Linked DNA regions of Desulforamulus hydrothermalis Lam5 = DSM 18033. The main gene of each other region encodes a partner of the protein of the gene in region 2 in a complex. Links are inferred from orthologs where the notes say so. Each region holds a gene or a part of one and is shown on either strand. Other genes may lie near its edges.

What was found.
Region 1: the proteins of nusB (region 2) and rpsJ are in contact, whole or in part, in a solved structure (PDB 3D3B), measured with the Escherichia coli proteins. The link is inferred for Desulforamulus hydrothermalis Lam5 = DSM 18033 from one-to-one orthologs.

What each region holds. Positions count from the first base shown.
Region 1 is NZ_CAOS01000007.1:42,715-52,126, reverse strand. What follows is about bases 5,561-8,496. They hold rpsJ (30S ribosomal protein S10), read right to left. Parts: upstream 7,215-8,496; coding sequence 6,906-7,214; downstream 5,561-6,905. Other genes in these bases: tuf (elongation factor Tu), read right to left, coding at 7,366-8,496; rplC (50S ribosomal protein L3), read right to left, coding at 6,194-6,823; rplD (50S ribosomal protein L4), read right to left, coding at 5,561-6,160. In the rest of the region: rplF (50S ribosomal protein L6), read right to left, coding at 1-48; rpsH (30S ribosomal protein S8), read right to left, coding at 73-471; DESHY_RS04880 (type Z 30S ribosomal protein S14), read right to left, coding at 493-678; rplE (50S ribosomal protein L5), read right to left, coding at 702-1,247; rplX (50S ribosomal protein L24), read right to left, coding at 1,275-1,595; rplN (50S ribosomal protein L14), read right to left, coding at 1,689-2,057; rpsQ (30S ribosomal protein S17), read right to left, coding at 2,097-2,366; rpmC (50S ribosomal protein L29), read right to left, coding at 2,408-2,605; rplP (50S ribosomal protein L16), read right to left, coding at 2,595-3,029; rpsC (30S ribosomal protein S3), read right to left, coding at 3,033-3,698; rplV (50S ribosomal protein L22), read right to left, coding at 3,703-4,044; rpsS (30S ribosomal protein S19), read right to left, coding at 4,065-4,343; rplB (50S ribosomal protein L2), read right to left, coding at 4,414-5,238; rplW (50S ribosomal protein L23), read right to left, coding at 5,253-5,540; more of rplD, read right to left, coding at 5,540-5,560; more of tuf, read right to left, coding at 8,497-8,568; fusA (elongation factor G), read right to left, coding at 8,614-9,412. UniProt on the Escherichia coli protein: Involved in the binding of tRNA to the ribosomes. Part of the processive rRNA transcription and antitermination complex (rrnTAC). The complex forms an RNA-chaperone ring around the RNA exit tunnel of RNA polymerase (RNAP).
Region 2 is NZ_CAOS01000013.1:80,038-89,317, reverse strand. What follows is about bases 4,292-7,095. They hold nusB (transcription antitermination factor NusB), read right to left. Parts: upstream 5,991-7,095; coding sequence 5,592-5,990; downstream 4,292-5,591. Other genes in these bases: DESHY_RS10460 (Asp23/Gls24 family envelope stress response protein), read right to left, coding at 6,958-7,095; amaP (alkaline shock response membrane anchor protein AmaP), read right to left, coding at 6,318-6,857; DESHY_RS10470 (DUF2273 domain-containing protein), read right to left, coding at 6,074-6,295; DESHY_RS10480 (sulfide/dihydroorotate dehydrogenase-like FAD/NAD-binding protein), read right to left, coding at 4,594-5,445; gltA (NADPH-dependent glutamate synthase), read right to left, coding at 4,292-4,601. Outside these bases: DESHY_RS10510 (polyprenyl synthetase family protein), read right to left, coding at 1-36; xseB (exodeoxyribonuclease VII small subunit), read right to left, coding at 40-270; DESHY_RS10500 (cyclodeaminase/cyclohydrolase family protein), read right to left, coding at 283-918; DESHY_RS10495 (bifunctional 5,10-methylenetetrahydrofolate dehydrogenase/5,10-methenyltetrahydrofolate cyclohydrolase), read right to left, coding at 915-1,790; xseA (exodeoxyribonuclease VII large subunit), read right to left, coding at 1,817-3,013; more of gltA, read right to left, coding at 3,195-4,291; more of DESHY_RS10460, read right to left, coding at 7,096-7,371; accC (acetyl-CoA carboxylase biotin carboxylase subunit), read right to left, coding at 7,438-8,787; accB (acetyl-CoA carboxylase biotin carboxyl carrier protein), read right to left, coding at 8,797-9,280. UniProt on the Escherichia coli protein: Part of the processive rRNA transcription and antitermination complex (rrnTAC). The complex forms an RNA-chaperone ring around the RNA exit tunnel of RNA polymerase (RNAP).

The DNA.
Region 1 (9,412 bases), on a different replicon or contig from region 2:
GTCTACACCCTGGGGCACCGGAATGGGTTTTTTACCAATCCTGGACATCAATCACACCTCCTGTTACGAACGCTACCAGACGTAGCAAACAACCTCGCCGCCCAGACCGGCTTGACGCGCTTGTTTGTCGGTCATGATTCCTTTTGATGTAGAAACAATTGCAATACCCAGGCCGCCCAATACTTTGGGAATTTGATCTTTTTTCGCATATACCCGCAGACCGGGCTTGGAAATTCTTTTCAAGCCGCTGATGACGCGCTGCTTGTTGCTGCCATATTTCAGATAAATTCTGATGACACCTTGTTTACCATCATCAATAGTTTCGTAGTCTTTAATATAGCCCTCTTGCTTTAAAATTTCCGCAATAGCCTTTTTAACGTTGGAGGCCGGGGCTTCTACTTTATCATGGTAAACAGTATTAGCATTGCGAATTCTGGTGAGGAAATCCGCAATGGGATCAGTCATGACCATGTGATGCAACCTCCTTCCTGATTACCAGCTGGCTTTCTTAACTCCAGGAATCTCTCCACGGTAGGAAAGTTCACGGAAGCAAATACGGCAAATGCCAAATTTTCTCATATAGGCATGGGGGCGACCACACAGTTTGCAACGATTATGGGCACGCACTGCGAATTTCGGTGGTCTTTTTGATTTTTCGATCATGGATTTTTTGGCCATCGAACACCCTCCTTTACCGGAAGTTAGCTAGCTTTAACAAAGGGCATGCCCATCAGTCTCAGCAGCTCTCTGGCTTCTTCGTCGGTTTTGGCAGTGGTTACGAATGTAATATCCATACCACGCACTTTGTCAATTTTATCATATTCAATTTCCGGGAAAATAAGCTGTTCCTTAAGGCCCAGGGTGTAGTTGCCGCGACCGTCAAAAGATTTGTCGGTAACGCCGCGGAAATCTCTTACCCGGGGTAAGGCAATGTTGAACAGCTTATCAACAAATTCATACATCCGTTCACCACGCAGGGTAACTTTAGCGCCAATGGTCATGCCTGCACGGAGTTTAAAGGCAGCGATGGACTTTTTGGCTTTGGTGGTGATGGGGCGCTGGCCGGTAATAGCCATCAAGTCGCCGACGGCTGCGTCAACGGCTTTGCTGTTTTGAATAGCTTCACCCAGACCAATGTTAACAACAACTTTTTCTATTTTAGGTACCTGCATAATATTCTTGTAGCCAAATTTCTGCATTAAAGCAGGTACAACTTCCTTTTGATATTTTTCCTTCAGCCTTGCCACGTGTTCTCCTCCTTTCCGGCGCCCTTGTTAGCTGAGACTTTCCCCGCAATGCTTGCAAACCCGCTCTTTGTTGCCGTTATCCAGAATCTTTTTCTTAATTCTGGTGGGTTTGTTGCATTTAGAGCAATACAGCATAACGTTGGAGCTATGGATGGGGGCCTCTTTTTCCACAATGCCGCCCTGGGGCATCTGGGGAGTGGCCTTCATGTGACGCTTGACAATGTTAATGCCTTCGACAATCACGCGGCTTTTAGCCGGTTCAACGGATACTACTTTACCCTTCTTGCCGGCATCTTTACCGGTGATGACAAGTACAGTATCGCCCTTGCGAACGTGAACTTTCGGCATGTCGTTCATACACCTCCTGTTTGAGGTGAGAGGTGGAAGACAGAGGTTGGATCGATTTTCTCTCCTACCACTCTTACCTCTTGCTTTAAGCCACTAGATAACTTCAGGTGCCAGGGAAACGATTTTCATAAAGTCTTTTTCACGCAGTTCCCGGGCCACAGGTCCAAAAATACGTGTACCCCTGGGGGTTTTATCGTCTTTAATAATAACGGCTGCGTTTTCATCAAACTTGATGTATGAGCCGTCCGGCCGGCGTACTTCTTTGTTGGTGCGGACAACTACGCACTTAACCACATCACCTTTTTTAACAACGCCGCCGGGTGTAGCTTCTTTAACGGAAGCTATGATAATATCGCCAACGCTGGCATAACGACGCAGGGATCCGCCCAGCACACGGATGCACATTAACTTGCGAGCCCCGGTGTTATCTGCAGCTTTTAAAATGGTTTGCACTTGAATCACGGCATAAACCTCCCTTCGTACCCGGTATCGGCCAAAACCTTACAGTTGTTCTGCCCGTTCCAGGATTTCAACAACACGCCAGCGCTTATCCTTGGACAGCGGGCGGGTTTCCATGATACGAACAATATCGCCAATGCGGCAGCTGTTTTCTTCATCATGGGCTTTAAATTTCTTTGTTTTACGAATGGTGCGGTTGTACAGCGGGTGGCGCACACGATCCTCAACTGCTACCACAACAGTTTTTTCCATTTTATCGCTTACCACTCTGCCCTGGCGAACCTTACGCATATTACGCCCTTGCTCCACCATCGTACCTCCTTCCTGGTCGATGACAATTACCGGTTACCGGCTTAGCGAATGCCAAGTTTTCTCTCGGTTTGTACAGTTTTTAAACGAGCAATTTTCCGCTTGCATTCTTTAATCTTCATGGGGTTATCCAATTGTCCGGTTGCCAATTGAAATCTTAACTTGAAGAGCTCGTCTTTGGAGTCATCTATCTTCTTAGCCAATTCGGCATCAGTAAGATCTCTGATTTCCTTAGCTTTCATTGGCTTCACCTACTTCCCCACGTTTTACGAACTTGCATTTAACAGGCAGCTTGTGCATAGCCAAGCGCATGGCTTCACGGGCAGTTGCTTCGGGAACCCCGGCAACCTCAAACATAATCCGGCCCGGCTTAACTATAGCCACCCAGTGCTCCGGAGCACCCTTACCGGAACCCATGCGGGTTTCAGCCGGTTTTTGGGTGATGGGCTTATCCGGGAAAATGCGAATCCATACTTTACCACCACGTTTGATATAACGGGTCATGGCAATACGAGCAGCTTCGATTTGACGGTTAGTAATCCAACCTGCTTCCAGGGCCTGGATCCCGTATTCGCCGAAGCTTACTTCTCTACCGCCTTTAGTAACACCGCCGTTGCCACGGGGACGGTGCTGCTTGCGGTACTTAACCCTTTTCGGAATAAGCATCGGTTACTCGCCTCCTTGACCGGCTGCGGTTTTCTTCGCTTCCGGTAAAACTTCTCCTTTGTAAATCCATACTTTAACGCCAATTTTACCGTAGGTTGTATTGGCTTCGGCAAACCCATAGTCTATATCTGCACGCAGGGTATGCAGGGGTACTTTTCCCTCGCTGTACCATTCGGTACGCGCAATTTCGGCGCCGGCCAAGCGACCGCTGCAGGCAATTTTAATGCCCTTGGCGCCCATTCTGAGGGATCTTTGAACGGTTTGCTTCATGGCCCGGCGGAATGCCACCCGTTTCTCCAGTTGTGCAGCAATGTTTTCAGCCACCAGTTGGGCATCAACTTCCGGATTTTTAATTTCTACAATGTTAACATGAACTTGCTTGCCGGTCATTTTTTCCAGCTCTTTTCTAAGAGCTTCCACTTCAGCACCGCCACGACCAATTACAATGCCCGGTTTAGCGGTATGAATAGAAATCTTAACCCGGTTAGCCGCCCGCTCAATTTGTGTTTTAGAAATACCGGCCTGGTAAAGCTTGCCTTTGATAAACTGACGAATCTTAACGTCTTCAATCAGCAAATTGGAGTAATTGCGCTTATCAGCAAACCATTTACCTTCCCAGTCTTTGATTATGCCAATCCGCAAACCCTTTGGGTTAACCTTCTGACCCACGCAATTATCCCTCCTTTTTGTCCGAAACCACAACTGTAATGTGGCTGGTTCTTCTTTTAATAATATCCGCACGGCCCATGGCTCTGGGCATCATACGCTTCAGGCTGGGACCCTGGTCTACATAAATTTTGGTAATGACCAATTCATCTTTATCCATGTCATAGTTATGTTCCGCGTTAGCAGCAGCAGACTTGACTACCTTGGTAACGGCAGCGGCAGCTTTGTTCGGGGTGTAGCGCAGGATGGCCAAGGCCTCGTTTAACTTTTTGCCCCGAATCAAATCTACTACCATGCGGGCCTTACGCGGGGATACGCGGATAAATTTGGCGACTGCTCTCGCTTCCATCGTTTAGCCCCCTCTTATGGTTACTTAACACCAGTGGAACGCTCGCCGGCGTGTCCTCTGTAGGTACGGGTAGGTGCAAATTCACCCAGTTTGTGTCCAACCATATCTTCTGTAATATATACCGGAATATGCTTACGGCCGTCATATACTGCAATGGTATGGCCAATCATCTGCGGGAAGATGGTGGAACGGCGGGACCAGGTTTTGATAACCTTTTTTTCACCCTTCTCATTCATCTGCTCAATTTTTTTTAACAGGTGATCGTCAATAAACGGTCCTTTTTTAAGAGAACGAGCCATTATGAACCTCCTTCCGGATCATGCTCATGTTCCAAATTCACGGGGCCGGGCGTACAACGACCCCATGCCTTTATTTACTGCGGCGTTTAACTATCAGGCGATCGCTCTTTTTCTTACCGCGGGTCTTAACGCCCATTGCCAGTTTACCCCAAGGAGTAGAGGGTTGACGGCCGATGGGGTTACGTCCTTCACCACCGCCGTGGGGGTGATCAACCGGGTTCATAACTTTACCGCGTACTGTGGGTCTGATACCCAGGTGACGGGCCCGACCGGCTTTACCAATGGTAATGTTTTCGTGTTCCAGGTTGCCAACCTGGCCGACAGTGGCGCGGCACTCCTGCAGCACCAGCCGCATTTCGCCGGAAGGCAGGCGCAGGTTAGCATACTTGCCTTCTTTCGCCATTAACTGGGCAGCAGCACCGGCAGAGCGAACCAGTTGGCCGCCGGCCCCCGGGTACAGTTCAACGTTGTGTACCATGGTGCCCACCGGAATGTTGCGCAGGGGCAGGCAGTTACCCACTTTAATGTCTGCATTGGGGCCCGATTCAACGGTCATGCCAACTTCCAGGCCTACGGGAGCAATAATATAGCGCTTTTCACCGTCCACATAGTGCAGCAGGGCAATGCGGGCGGAACGGTTAGGATCGTATTCAATAGCTGCAACTTTAGCCGGAATACCGTCTTTGTTGCGCTTAAAATCAATAATGCGGTACATCCGCTTGTGGCCACCACCCTGGTGCCGTACGGTAATGCGGCCCTGGGCGTTGCGTCCTCCGTTCTTTTTAAGAGGCTCCAGCAGAGATTTTTCAGGTTTGGTCTTGGTGATCTCGCTAAAGTCGGGGACGGTAACAAACCGGCGGCCAGGTGAGGTAGGTTTATAAGATTTTACTGCCACCTGGGCTTCCCTCCTTACAGTCCTTCAAAGATCTCGATCTTGTCGCCTTCTCGCAAGGTAACAATGGCTTTTTTGCGTTCAGGTGTTCTGCCGATGAATTGGCGCACACGCTTAAGTTTGCCCTTCACCCGCATGGTGTTAACCTTTTCCACCTTGACCTTGAAGATATCCTCAACAGCCTGTTTAATTTCGGTCTTATTAGCTTTCAAATCAACAATAAAGGTGTATTTGTTATCGGCTAATAAACGGGTACTTTTTTCGGTAACCACCGGCTTGATGAGGATGTCGCGCGGATTTTTCATTACGCCAGCACCTCCTCGATCTTAGCCACGGCGTCCTTGGTAATAACCAGTTTGGTGTACTTTAACAGGTCATAAACATTAACGCCTTCAGCTTTTAAGGGTTTTACCCCGGCAATGTTGCGAGCGGATTTTTCCACATTAACATCCCGCTCGGCTGTTACAACCAGCGCCTTGTTAGCGTTCAGGTTGTTCAGGATGCGCACCATTTCTTTGGTTTTGGGAGCATCTATGGTAAGGGCATCCAATACAATAATGTTATTGCTTTTAACTTTGCTGGAAAGCGCGGATTTCAGAGCCAGCCGGCGTACTTTCTTGGGCAAGGAGAAAGAGTAATCACGCGGATGGGGTCCGAAAATGGTGCCGCCTTTACGCCAAAGAGGAGATCTGATGGAACCTACTCTGGCACGGCCGGTGCCCTTTTGGCGCCAAGGCTTGCGTCCGCCGCCGCTGACCTCTGCTCTGGTTTTGGTATCATGGGTACCTTGACGCTGGTTGGCAAGCTGCATGGTTACGGCATCATGCAGGACGGATTCGTGGGGCTCGATGCCGAACACTTCGTCCTTCAGCTCCACTTCGCCCACCTGTTCGCCGTTGACGTTATATAAAGCTACTTTAGGCATTGGATTCACAGTCCTCCTTTCGCTGCGCCACCGCTACTTGGCCTTGACGCTGTTTTTAATCAGTAACAGGCCGCCCCTTGGGCCGGGTACTGCACCTTTAATGGCCAGCAAGTTGCGTTCGGCATCCACCTTAACAACTTCCAGGTTTTGTACGGTTACCCGTTCAACACCATAGTGGCCGGGCAGCTTTCTGCCTTTAAAGGTTCGGGCAGGGCCTTTGGCTGCGGAGGAACCGGGCCGACGGTGATATTTTGAACCATGGGCCATTGGTCCGCGGTGGAAGTTATGGCGTTTAATGCCGCCGGCAAAACCGCGTCCTTTGGAAGTTCCTACAACGTCCACCTTTTCCCCGGCGGCAAAGATGTCCGCTTTGATTTCTTGACCTACTTGATATTCTTCAAGGTTTTCTACCTTGATTTCCCGCAGAAAACGCACCGGACGCACGCCGGCCTTGGCCAGATGGCCCTTGATGGGTTTGTTGATCAGGTTTTCGCGTTTTTCGCCAAAGCCCAACTGAACGGCTGCATATCCGTCATTCTCGGGAGTTTTTTTCTGTACCACCAGGCAGGGGCCGGCTTCTACAACAGTTACCGGGATGGCCACACCTGCTTCGTTAAAAATTTGGGTCATGCCCACTTTTTTGCCAAGAATACCTTTTGGCATGACAAAACACCTCCTGTTATAGTCAGAGGTTAGAAGCCCGTGGGTCCCCCCAGGGCTTCTAACATACACTCTCGGGGTCAGATTACAGCTTTATTTCAATATCCACGCCAGCAGGCAGATCCAGGCGCATCAGAGCGTCAACCGTCTTGGGAGTGGGCTCCAGGATATCGATTAAGCGTTTGTGCACACGCATTTCAAACTGTTCCCGGGAGTCTTTATTTACGTGGGGGGAACGCAAAATGGTGTAAACACTTCTTTCGGTGGGCAGAGGTACCGGACCTGCCACCTGAGCACCGGTCCGCTTGGCCGTTTCAACAATTTTGCCGGCGGACTGGTCAAGCATTTGATGATCAAAGGCTTTCAGCCTGATTCTTATTTTTTGGCTTTTCATACTTTCTTTCTCCCTTCGTCCGATTTGCGGACTGCTCCGTGAAAATTACCTCACAAGGCGAGCAACCTTCCACTTCATCGCTAGTCGACCGGAAGCCCGGCGTTTCCTGCGGACTGGCCGCCCGCCGGGCCGGTTCCACGACCGGCTAAAATTACTCGCGGATGGCGGTTACTACGCCGGCGCCTACAGTACGGCCGCCTTCACGGATAGCAAAGCGCAGGCCTTCCTCAATAGCGATGGGGGTGATCAGGTCCACCTTCATCTTGATGTTGTCCCCGGGCATGACCATTTCTACGCCTTCCGGCAGTTGTACCACACCGGTTACGTCGGTGGTACGGAAGTAGAACTGAGGACGGTAGCCGTTAAAGAAGGGGGTGTGACGGCCGCCCTCTTCTTTGGTCAGGACGTATACCTCTGCTTCGTACTTGGTGTGGGGCTTAATGCTGCCGGGTTTTGCCAGCACTTGGCCACGCTCGATTTCTTTACGGTCAACACCGCGCAGCAGGCAACCGATGTTGTCACCGGCTTGCGCAAAGTCTAACAGCTTGCGGAACATTTCTACGCCGGTTACTACGGTCTTGCGGGGCTTGTCGTTAAGACCGACGATTTCCACTTCATCCTGTACTTTTACTTGGCCGCGCTCAACACGACCGGTAGCCACAGTACCACGGCCGGTAATGGAGAACACGTCTTCTACCGGCATCAGGAAGGGCTTATCAACATCCCGCTCAGGGGTGGGAATGTAGGAGTCTACTGCATCCATCAGCTCCCAGATCTTGCCGCACCATTCGCACTCACGCTTGCCGCAGCCGCACTCCAGGGCTTTCAGGCCGGAACCGGCAATAATGGGAGTGTCGTCGCCGGGGAATTCATAGGAGTTCAGCAGTTCGCGCACTTCCATGTCCACCAGCTCAAGCAGTTCGGGATCGTCTACCATGTCAGCTTTGTTCAGGAATACCACAATGTAGGGTACGCCTACCTGACGGGACAGCAGGATGTGCTCACGGGTTTGCGGCATCGGACCGTCAGCGGCGGATACAACCAGGATGGCGCCGTCCATCTGGGCCGCACCGGTAATCATGTTTTTAACATAGTCAGCGTGACCCGGGCAGTCAACGTGAGCATAGTGACGATTGCCGGTTTCGTATTCTACGTGGGCGGTGTTAATGGTAATACCGCGTTCACGCTCTTCGGGAGCGTTGTCAATTTCGTCGTAACGCTTAACTTGGGCGCCGCCGGTGGTAGACAGAACTACGGTAATGGCGGCGGTAAGGGTGGTTTTGCCGTGGTCAACGTGACCGATGGTACCAATGTTTACGTGGGGTTTGGTACGTTCAAATTTAGCCTTAGCCATGGTTATTACTTTCCTCCTTGCTCACACGCGAAAGAATCTTTCTGCTTATCCTTTTCGCTTAGCGATAATGCCTTCGGCAATATTTTTGGGAACTTCTTCATAGTGGTCGTGCTGCATGGTGTAGGTGCCACGACCCTGGGTTTTGGAGCGCAGGTCCGTGGCATAGCCAAACATTTCTGCCAGGGGGACGTAAGCGGTGACAACCCGTGCGTTACCCCGCTGACCCATTTCTTCAATACGGCCGCGGCGGCTGTTCAAATCGCCGATAACATCTCCCATGTACTCTTCCGGAACCACCACTTCAACTTTAAAGATGGGTTCCAGCAATACCGGGTTAGCTTTTTCGGCTCCGTTTTTAAAGGCCATCGAGCCGGCAATCTTAAAGGCCATTTCCGAGGAGTCCACCTCGTGGTAAGACCCGTCATAGATGGTAGCCCGGATATCAACCATGGGGTAGCCGGCCAAAATACCGTTTTCCATAGCTTCTTTGATACCGGCATCTACGGCAGGAATGTACTCTTTGGGTACTACGCCGCCGACAATTTTATTAACAAACTCGTAGCCCGGGCCACCCGGCTCCATCGGCTCCAGTTCGATCCACACATGACCGTACTGGCCTTTACCGCCGGACTGACGCACAAACTTACCTTCTGCCTTAACGGCTTTACGAATGGTTTCTTTATAAGCCACTTGGGGCCTTCCCACATTGGCCTGCACCTTAAATTCGCGCATCAGTCGATCCACGATAATTTCCAGGTGCAACTCGCCCATGCCGGAGATGATTGTCTGACCGGTTTCTTCATTGGTGCTTACCCTGAAGGTAGGATCCTCTTCGGACAGTTTG
Region 2 (9,280 bases):
CCGGGCCCACGCTGTTAATTGTTCCTTAAAAGACATTAGTCAACCTCCCTGGCCGACAGAGGGGGCTTCTTTAATTTCGCCGTCCGCCATCAGCAGGCTTATTTTCTGCTCAGCCTTTTCTAAACAACCGTTGCAATACTTAGACAGAGCAATGCCCTCGGCAAATAATTCCAGCGCCCGGTCAAGTGGAAGTTGGTTTGCTTCCAATTCTCGCACAACTTCTTCCAACCTGCCCAGGGCTTCTTCAAAACTAAGTTTTGCTGCCTCCATGTTACACCCCCGTCATTCCGCCATACGGCCTTTAACCCTGGCCAGTGTACTTGCGCACAGTTCTTCTGCAGCCGACAGCAACTGTTCCTTTTCCGTAATGAGAGCTTTTACCCGGGCCAGGTCATTGATATAGCCCAGGTTGTCATCCACCATCAGCAGGGCGCCTTTAAGCGATGCAGCTAACAGGTGAGCTGCCACACCCACATCACTGACAGCCGTTTTGGCAGCCACATCAGCCAGCCGGTGCGCTGCCTTTAAGCAGTCCAGGCAGGTTTGGGCAACCTGCAGGGGCACGTCGGCACACAGCAATGCTGCCTGCTGCTTATGCTCTTCCCGCAGCGTTTTTTCAGCCGGTGTACCCTTGGGCATGGCCAGAGCAGCCATAAACATGTGAAAGGCTTCCATATCCCTTTGGGCCAGGAGTTTCAGGCGGTCTGTACACTGCTGCAGGTCACTGATTAATGACTGTATTTCACCGGCAAAGGCTCGGTATTTTTCTTTCCCTGCGGTAATGCCGGCTACCATATTTAAAAGCCCGGCAGCCAGGCAGCCGGTCATGGCGGCTACCCCGCCGCCGCCCGGTTCCGGGGCCGGCGAGGCGGTCCGGGCAAATAATTCTTCCACTGACCACTGCAAGTAATTCATCATAATTCCTCCGCCTCCTCCCATTGTCGGGCTTGTTCCTGCAGCTGAATACCTTTGATCAAGTTCTTCAGCATTAAAACCGTAGTTAAACTTCCTACCCCGCCGGGTACCGGGGTAATGGCAGCGGCCACCTCTTTAACCCCGGCGAAATCCACATCGCCGGTTATTTGTCCTGCCACTTCGCTGATACCGGCATCCACCACCACAGCGCCCGGTTTCACCATAGCCGCAGTTATTAAGCCGGGCTTACCCACAGCGGAAACAAGAATGTCGGCCTGCCTGGTCATGTATGCCAGATCTTTGGTGCCGGTGTGGCATACCGTCACGGTGGCATTTTCCGCCAGCGCCATGAACACCAGCGGCTTGCCTACCGTTTCACCCCGGCCCACAATCACCATGTGCTTGCCTGCTAAGGAAATACCGGACCTTTTAACAATCTCCAGGCAGCTCATGGGCGTGGCCGGCTGCAGGCAAACGCCGCCGCTGATCAGGTGACCGCGATTAAAGGGATGCAGGCCGTCCACATCTTTCAGGGGCGATACTGCTTCCATCACACGCTGCTTGTTAATATGGGGCGGCAAGGGCATCATGAGTAAAATGCCGTGCACGCCGGCATCCTGGTTGAGATCCTCTATGGTCAGCTTTACATAAAGTTCGCTGGCATTGGCGGGCAACTGATGCAGTTGAAAGTTAACCCCGGCATTGCCGCTTACTTTTTCCAAAAACCTGGCATAAGCCACCGAAGCCGCATCTTCACCCACCAGCAGCACAGCCAATGTGGGCTGTATATTTTTTCCCTTTAAGGCGGCAACCTGCTGGTTTAATTCTTCTCTCAGCATGGCCGCTACTTTTTTGCCGTCTAAAATTTGTGCCATGGTGTCTCCTTCCCTGGTGTAGCTTGTTAATCTGATTTTGATTCAACTTGGCAGGCCAATTTGCCTTGATGCAACAATACCAAAACAGTTTGCCCGATGTCAATGCTGCCGGCATCCGTTACTACTTTTCCCTCACGGGTGGTGGTAATACTATAGCCCCGGGCCATGGTAGCCAGCGGGCTTAGCACATGCAGCTTGCCGGCCAGGCCGGCCAGCCGGGCTGTTTTGTCAGCCAACAGCAGTTTGCCTGCCCGCTGCAGGCTGCCGGTCAGCGCATCCAGCATTTGCTGGCGGTTGCCGGTAATCAAATAAGGCCGCCGCAGCGGCTGGCGTTCGGTACACTGTTGCAGCCGTTGCCTGGCCCGGGCCAGTCCGTTCGTCATGCCTTTCACTATTCGTTGTTCCAGCAGTTGCAGGTAACGTGCCATTTCTCGGGTATCGGGCACCACCAGTTCGGCCGCTGCCGAAGGTGTTGGCGCACGCAAATCGGCCACCATATCGGCTATGGTAAAATCCGTTTCGTGACCCACCGCTGAAATGACAGGAATTTGTGAGCGGGCAATGGCCAGTGCCACTTCCTCGGTATTAAAGGCCCACAGTTCCTCCAGCGAACCGCCGCCCCGGCCCACAATCAATACATCTACCCCGGGTAAACCGTTCATTTGGGCAATGCCCCGGGCGATGGAGGCCGGCGCTCCTTCGCCTTGCACCAGAACAGGTGCCAGGATAACCTGCGCCATCGGCCAGCGGCGGCCGATAATATTCAGCATATCCTGCACCGCTGCCCCGCTGGGGGAGGTGACAATACCCACCACCCGGGGTATTTTAGGGAGGGGGCGTTTTCTGCCCCGGTCAAACAGCCCCTGGGCGGCCAGTTTTTGTTTTAGTTGCTCAAAGGCCAGGTAAAGGGCGCCCAACCCGTCAGGTTCCATGCTTTCGCCATAAAGCTGGTAGCTGCCGTCCCGCTCGTAGACCGAAATATAGCCCCGAACAATCACCGACATGCCGTTGGCCGGCCGGAACGGCAAGCTACGGGCCCGGGATCGAAAGATGACTACCCGCAGGCAGGCATCCCGATCTTTTAATGTCAGATACATATGGCCGGAGGTGTGTATTTTAAGGTTAGAAATCTCCCCTTTTACCCACACATTAGCCAGCAGCAGGTCGTTTTCCAGTTTATCTTTAATGTACCTGGTAACTTCGGTTACAGAAAGTATCTTCATACAATATCCCAGTGGCTCCTTTCGCTTATCAAGTGCTGTTACCGCCGCTTCGACAAGTTGCTGGCAGGGGATCATAAAATCATCTCGAACTTGTTTGACAACCTTTGTCGACACTCTGATTTAGCTTCGCAAGCTAAAAGTGTATCGCCCTTGAGGAGCGATACACCCGGTCACGTTCTGGTTAGTTTTTCTGCGGCCCCTTGGACATGAGATAATCATGAATGCTCCGGGCGGCTGCCCGGCCGGCTCCCATGGCTTTAATCACAGTGGCAGCGCCGGTTACCACATCACCCCCGGCATATACCCCTTCTTTAGAGGTTTTACCGGTTTCGTCAGCCAGGATGTTGCCGCGCCGGTTGGTAGCCAGATCGGGCGTGGTTTTGGTAATCAGCGGGTTGGGCCCCTGGCCGATGGCTACAATGGCAACATCCACCGGCAGTAAGAATTCAGAGCCGTCAACGGGCACCGGCTTGCGTCGCCCGGAAGCGTCAGGTTCGCCCAGTTCCATTTTTATGCATGTCAAACCGGTTAACCATCCCTCCTGGTTGCCAATATACCTGGTGGGATTGGTCAGGAACAAAAACTTAACTCCTTCTTCCTCTGCATGTTCAATTTCTTCCAAACGGGCCGGCAATTCAGCCCGTGAGCGGCGATACACAATGTAAACTTCCTCAGCCCCCAGGCGTAGGGCAGTACGGGCAGCATCCATCGCAACGTTGCCGCCGCCCAGTACGGCCACCTTTTTACCCACTTTAATGGGGGTAGCCGATTGGGGGAAACGGTAAGCTTTCATCAAATTGGCACGGGTTAAAAATTCATTGGCGGAATACACGCCGTTTAAATTTTCACCCGGCAAATTCATAAAGTAAGGCGTACCTGCACCGGTACCCAGGAATACAGCATCAAAACCTTCTTCGTTCAACAATTCATCTAACGAAGCAATTTGCCCGATAACAGCATTGGTTTCAATTTTGACACCCATTTTTTTTAGATTTTCAATTTCCAGTTGGACAATCCGCTTGGGCAAACGGAATTCCGGAATACCGTACATCAACACGCCGCCGGGTGTATGCAGCGCTTCAAAAACGGTAACACTGTGGCCCCAGCGCGCCAAATCAGCCGCACAGGCCAACCCTGCCGGGCCGGACCCCACAATGGCCACTTGGTAACCGGTTGGCGCCGCCTTTTCTATCTCGGTTTCCATATTCATCACATAGTCGCCCACAAAGCGCTCCAGCCGGCCGATGGCCACCGGCTCGTGTTTCTTGCCCACTACACAGTATTTTTCGCACTGGTGTTCCTGGGGGCACACCCGGCCGCAAACGGCCGGCAGGGCGTTGGTGCGCTTAATAACCCTGGCTGCTTCGGCAAACTTCCTTTCTTTCACCAGCGCAATAAATTCCGGAATATCAACTCCCACCGGACAGCCCTGTTTGCACAAAGGTTTCTTGCAATTCAGGCAGCGCTCTGCTTCTGCCACTGCCAGTTCTTCATCGTATCCCAAAGCCACTTCGGCAAAGTTTTTCGACCGTACCAGCGGGTCTTGCTGGGGCATGGCATGCTTTTGGGGAATAATTTGCTTAGCCATGGCATTTACCTCCTCCGCCACAGCCGCAACCGGCCCGGTTAAGGGCAAGCTGTTCCTCGGCCTTATATTTGCGAGAGCGCATTAACTGTTCCGCAAAATCAACTAAGTGACCGTCGAATTCGGGCCCATCCACACAGACAAACTTGGTTTCGCCGCCCACCGTAACCCGGCAAGCACCGCACATGCCGGTGCCATCCACCATAATAGAGTTTAAGCTAACCATGGTTTTAATGCCGTATTCTCTGGTCAGGTCTGCCACCGCCCGCATCATGGGCAACGGCCCGATGGCCATAACCAGATCAGGCCGGCCTGCTTCTTCTATATATTGCCGCAGTACATCAGTCACAAAGCCCTTGCGTACATAGGAACCATCGTCGGTAGTAACCAGCAATTGGTGACAAACTTCTTGCATGCGCTGTTCCCAGAAAATCAGGTCTTTGCTGCGGGCACCCATAATGCCCACCACATGGTTGCCGGCCGCCTTCATGGCCCTGGCAATCGGAAAAACCGGTGCCACCCCGACCCCGCCGGCAACCATAACTACTTTGCCAAACTTGTCCACATGGGAAGGAACGCCCAGCGGCCCCACAAAGTCCTGCACGGCGTCACCGGCCTCTAATTTGCCCAGTTTTCCGGTGGAATAGCCCGCCTCGGCAAATACGACGGTAATGGTACCTGCCTCCCGGTTATAGTCGGCGATGGTAAGGGGAATTCTCTCCCCGTCCTCATCAACCCTTAAAATAACAAATTGACCTGCTCTGGCTTTTTTGGCTACCTTGGGTGCCAGGATTTCATACTCGTGAATAGCCGGTGCCAGAGTTTTTTTAGACACAATCTGATACATCCCCGGTTGCCTCCTCTCCGGTATTGCACAGTGCATAATATATAAAAATGCGCGCAGGCAGCCTGGCCGGGCCAAAACTACGCTTCGCCATTTAACTGATGATTAAAGAATATTATGTATTTAAGTAATAAAACCTGCCCACCGGTTTATTCAACAGACACAAATTTCCCTAAGATGCCGTTAACAAACCGGCCGGAATCCGCCCCGCCAAAAATTTTGGCCAATTCCACTGCTTCGTTAACCGACACGCTGGCAGGTATATCATCCCGGAACTTCATTTCATACAGGGCCAAACGAATAATATTGCGGTCCACATTGGCCATCCGGTTAAGCTGCCAGTCTTTGCTGACCTGGCTGATCAGCTCGTCTATTTCCTGCATATGCTCCAGGGTACCCTTAACTAATTGTTGGGCAAACGCTAATTCTTCAGGACCGCTGCCAAACTCCCTGGCCGTATTGTGGATAGCAAAATCAGGCTCGATTTTTCCTACATCAATTTGAAATAAAGCCTGCAGCGCAGTTTCCCTGGCTTGCCTTCTACCCAAGTTAGGACCTCCTCTGAAAGTCAATGATATTGTGTCTAGTTTTTCCCGTGCAACTTATTTGCATAAACACTAACCGCAGCCTGCTACCAGCGGTCCCGAAACAGCCGGTCAAAGGCCCCGCGAAAATCGAACCTTTCGTCCACCCCTTTGCCCACATAATAACCAAGCGTGACGCAGAAAGCGACAAAAAGCGCCTTAAAAAAACCATAGTTGATGGCAAACCAGCCGAAAACAAGCCCCAAGAAAATGCCGACGGCTTTTCCCCGGTGGTTTTCCAAAATATCCTGGATTAATTTATAAATCATAGTAACCTCCCCTCCAAAGGGCCTACTCAACCCGGGGGCGGGTAGTGGAAATATTTTCAACTATAACCTTGATATCGTTTACGGTAATGCCGGTGGTTTGGGCAAGATACTCCTGCACCCTGTGCTGGATTTGGCGGCTGACCTCAGGAATGCTGATATCCGGAGCCACGATGGCTCTGATATGCAGCCCCATACCGCCCGGGGTTTGGGTTACCCGGGGTTTCACATCTTTAACGCCGGCAATTTGATAAACTGCTTTTTTAACCAGGTTTTCAACAGCTTGCAAAGAGATACGCACCTGGCCCAGCATATAGTCGTGCACCACCGCTTTGCCGGACTCCCGGCGAACCAGGGCAACCCAGAAAAGCCGCACTCCCACCAGCAGCAGCAACCCCAGCAAAGCCGCCAGATAAATCTGCAGTTCATAAGCATAGCCGCTCTGCCATAGAAAGTATAGGGGCTGCTGCCACCAGCCGGTGACAATAAGCAGTAACACGGCACAAAAGAACGTCATTACCAGAGTATAAAGAAAAAGCAAACCTCGATCAAAGGGGCTCACCATATTCCCCTCCCTTATGGGATAATACAAACATAACTTATACATATAAAATGCGGAACCAACGCAGCATTGGTTCCGAATTTGTCATTGCTGTTAACTTGGCTTACCTTACTCGCTGGGGTTCTTCTTCCTTATTGTCAGAGCTGGCAAAGGCTACTCCCTGCACATGGACATTGACTTCCACCACCGAAAGGCCGGTCATGCCTTCAATGGCACGCTTTACATTCATTTGAATCTGCGTTGCCACATCCGGAATGCGCACGCCGTATTCCACAATCACAAACAGATCCACAGCGGCTTCTTTTTCGCCCACTTCTACCTTAACGCCCTTGGACAGGTTTTTGCGGCCTAACATTTCGGCAATACCGCCGCCGATACCGCCGCTCATGCCTGCCACACCGGGCACCTCGGTGGCCGCCATGCCGGCTATTACACCAACCACATCATCCGCGATGCGGATACCGCCCAAACCCTCCTGGGGAGTCATCACTACAATATCACGTTTATTATCTGCCATGTTACACCTCCGTTAATCCACTTCCAAGTGCATTATAACATATTCTGGTAACACACAGCAACCATGCTAGGGTTCAGGCAAAATTCGACGTTGGATAAAGTTGGTATAAACCTCACCCCGGCGGAAAAAGGCATTGTTAAGTACCTTTTTATGAAAGGGAATGGTGGTAGGAATTCCTTCGACCACAAATTCATCCAAGGCCCTCTGCATCCTCCGGATGGCCTCCTCACGATCCCTACCCCAGACAATTAACTTGCCAATCATCGAATCATAATAAGGCGGGATAACATACCCTGTGTAAGCAGCGCTGTCCACCCTTACCCAGGGGCCGCCGGGCGGGTGATATAACTGAATAGTGCCGGGATGGGGCATGAAATTTTTATCAGGGTCTTCCGCATTAATCCGGCACTCAATGGCCCACCCGTCAATGCGCACATCATTTTGACCATAACCCAGGGGCTCCCCGGCGGCAATGCGAATTTGTTCTTTTATCAAATCAATGCCGGTAATTAGTTCGGTAACCGGGTGCTCCACCTGAATACGTGTATTCATTTCAATAAAATAAAATTTGTTGTGTTTGTCCAGCAAAAACTCAACGGTACCCGCATTGTAATAACCAACTGCTTTGGCTGCTTTAATGGCTGCTTCGCCCATCTTGCGGCGCAGGGAAGGACTCAACGCCACGGAAGGGGCTTCTTCGATAACCTTCTGGTTACGGCGCTGCACTGAGCAATCCCGCTCCGCCAGGTAAACCAGGTTACCTTCCTTGTCCCCCAGCACTTGAATTTCAATGTGTCGAGGCTGTTCAACATATTTCTCTAAATAGACATCCCCGTTGCCAAAGGCTGCCTGGGCTTCGTTGCGGGCAGTGCTGATGGCCTTCAGTAAATCCTCCTCGCTGTGGGCCACCCGCATGCCGCGGCCGCCGCCGCCGGCGGAAGCCTTAATTAATACCGGATAGCCGATTTCCCTGGCAATGGCAAGCGCTTCCTCGTCGCTTTTTACCGCCCCTTCAGATCCCGGCACCACCGGCACTCCGGCCTCAATCATGGTCTGGCGGGCCAGCGCCTTGTTGCCCATGTATTCAATGGCATGGGGGGAGGGGCCAATAAAGGTGATGCCGCAATCCTCGCAGATCATGGCAAATTGTGAGTTTTCAGCCAGGAACCCGTAACCGGGGTGGATGGCATCCGCCCCGGAAACTTCGGCAGCACTGATAATATTGGCAATATTTAAGTAGCTTTTGCCCGAGGGGGCCGGCCCGATACAATAAGCCTCGTCAGCCAGGCGGACCGGCAAGCTGTCCCTGTCCGCCTCTGAATATACCACCACAGTCTTAATGTTTAATTCCTGACAGGCCCGAATAATTCTCAGGGCAATCTCGCCCCGGTTGGCAATCAGTATTTTTTTAAACATGCGCTCTCCCTACTTCTTTTTGATCAAAAACAATTTTTGTCCGTATTCTACCGGCTGGCCGTTTTCCACCAGGATTTCCACAATCTCACCGGCTGTCTCCGCTTCAATTTCGTTCATTAACTTCATGGCTTCAATAATGCACAGGGTCTGGCCGGTCTGCACGACATCCCCCACCTTGACAAAGGGATCGGCATCCGGTGCCGGGGACCGGTAAAAGGTTCCCACCATAGGCGCCGTAACCGCTACCAGGTCCTCGGCCGCCGGAGCCGCCGGGGCTGCCGGGGCTGCCGGAACAGCCTCGGGAGTTTTGGCCGTCTCTGCCGCCGGCACTTCCGCCAAAGGTGCTGCCGCCGCAGTTACAGCGGCTGCCATTTTACCTCCCTTGCGGATGGACACTTTTACCCCGTCACTTTCCAAATCTATTTCTGTAATATCCGTTTGGTCAAGCACCTTAATCAGTTCTTTTAATTCATTAAGGTTCACGTTTTTGGCC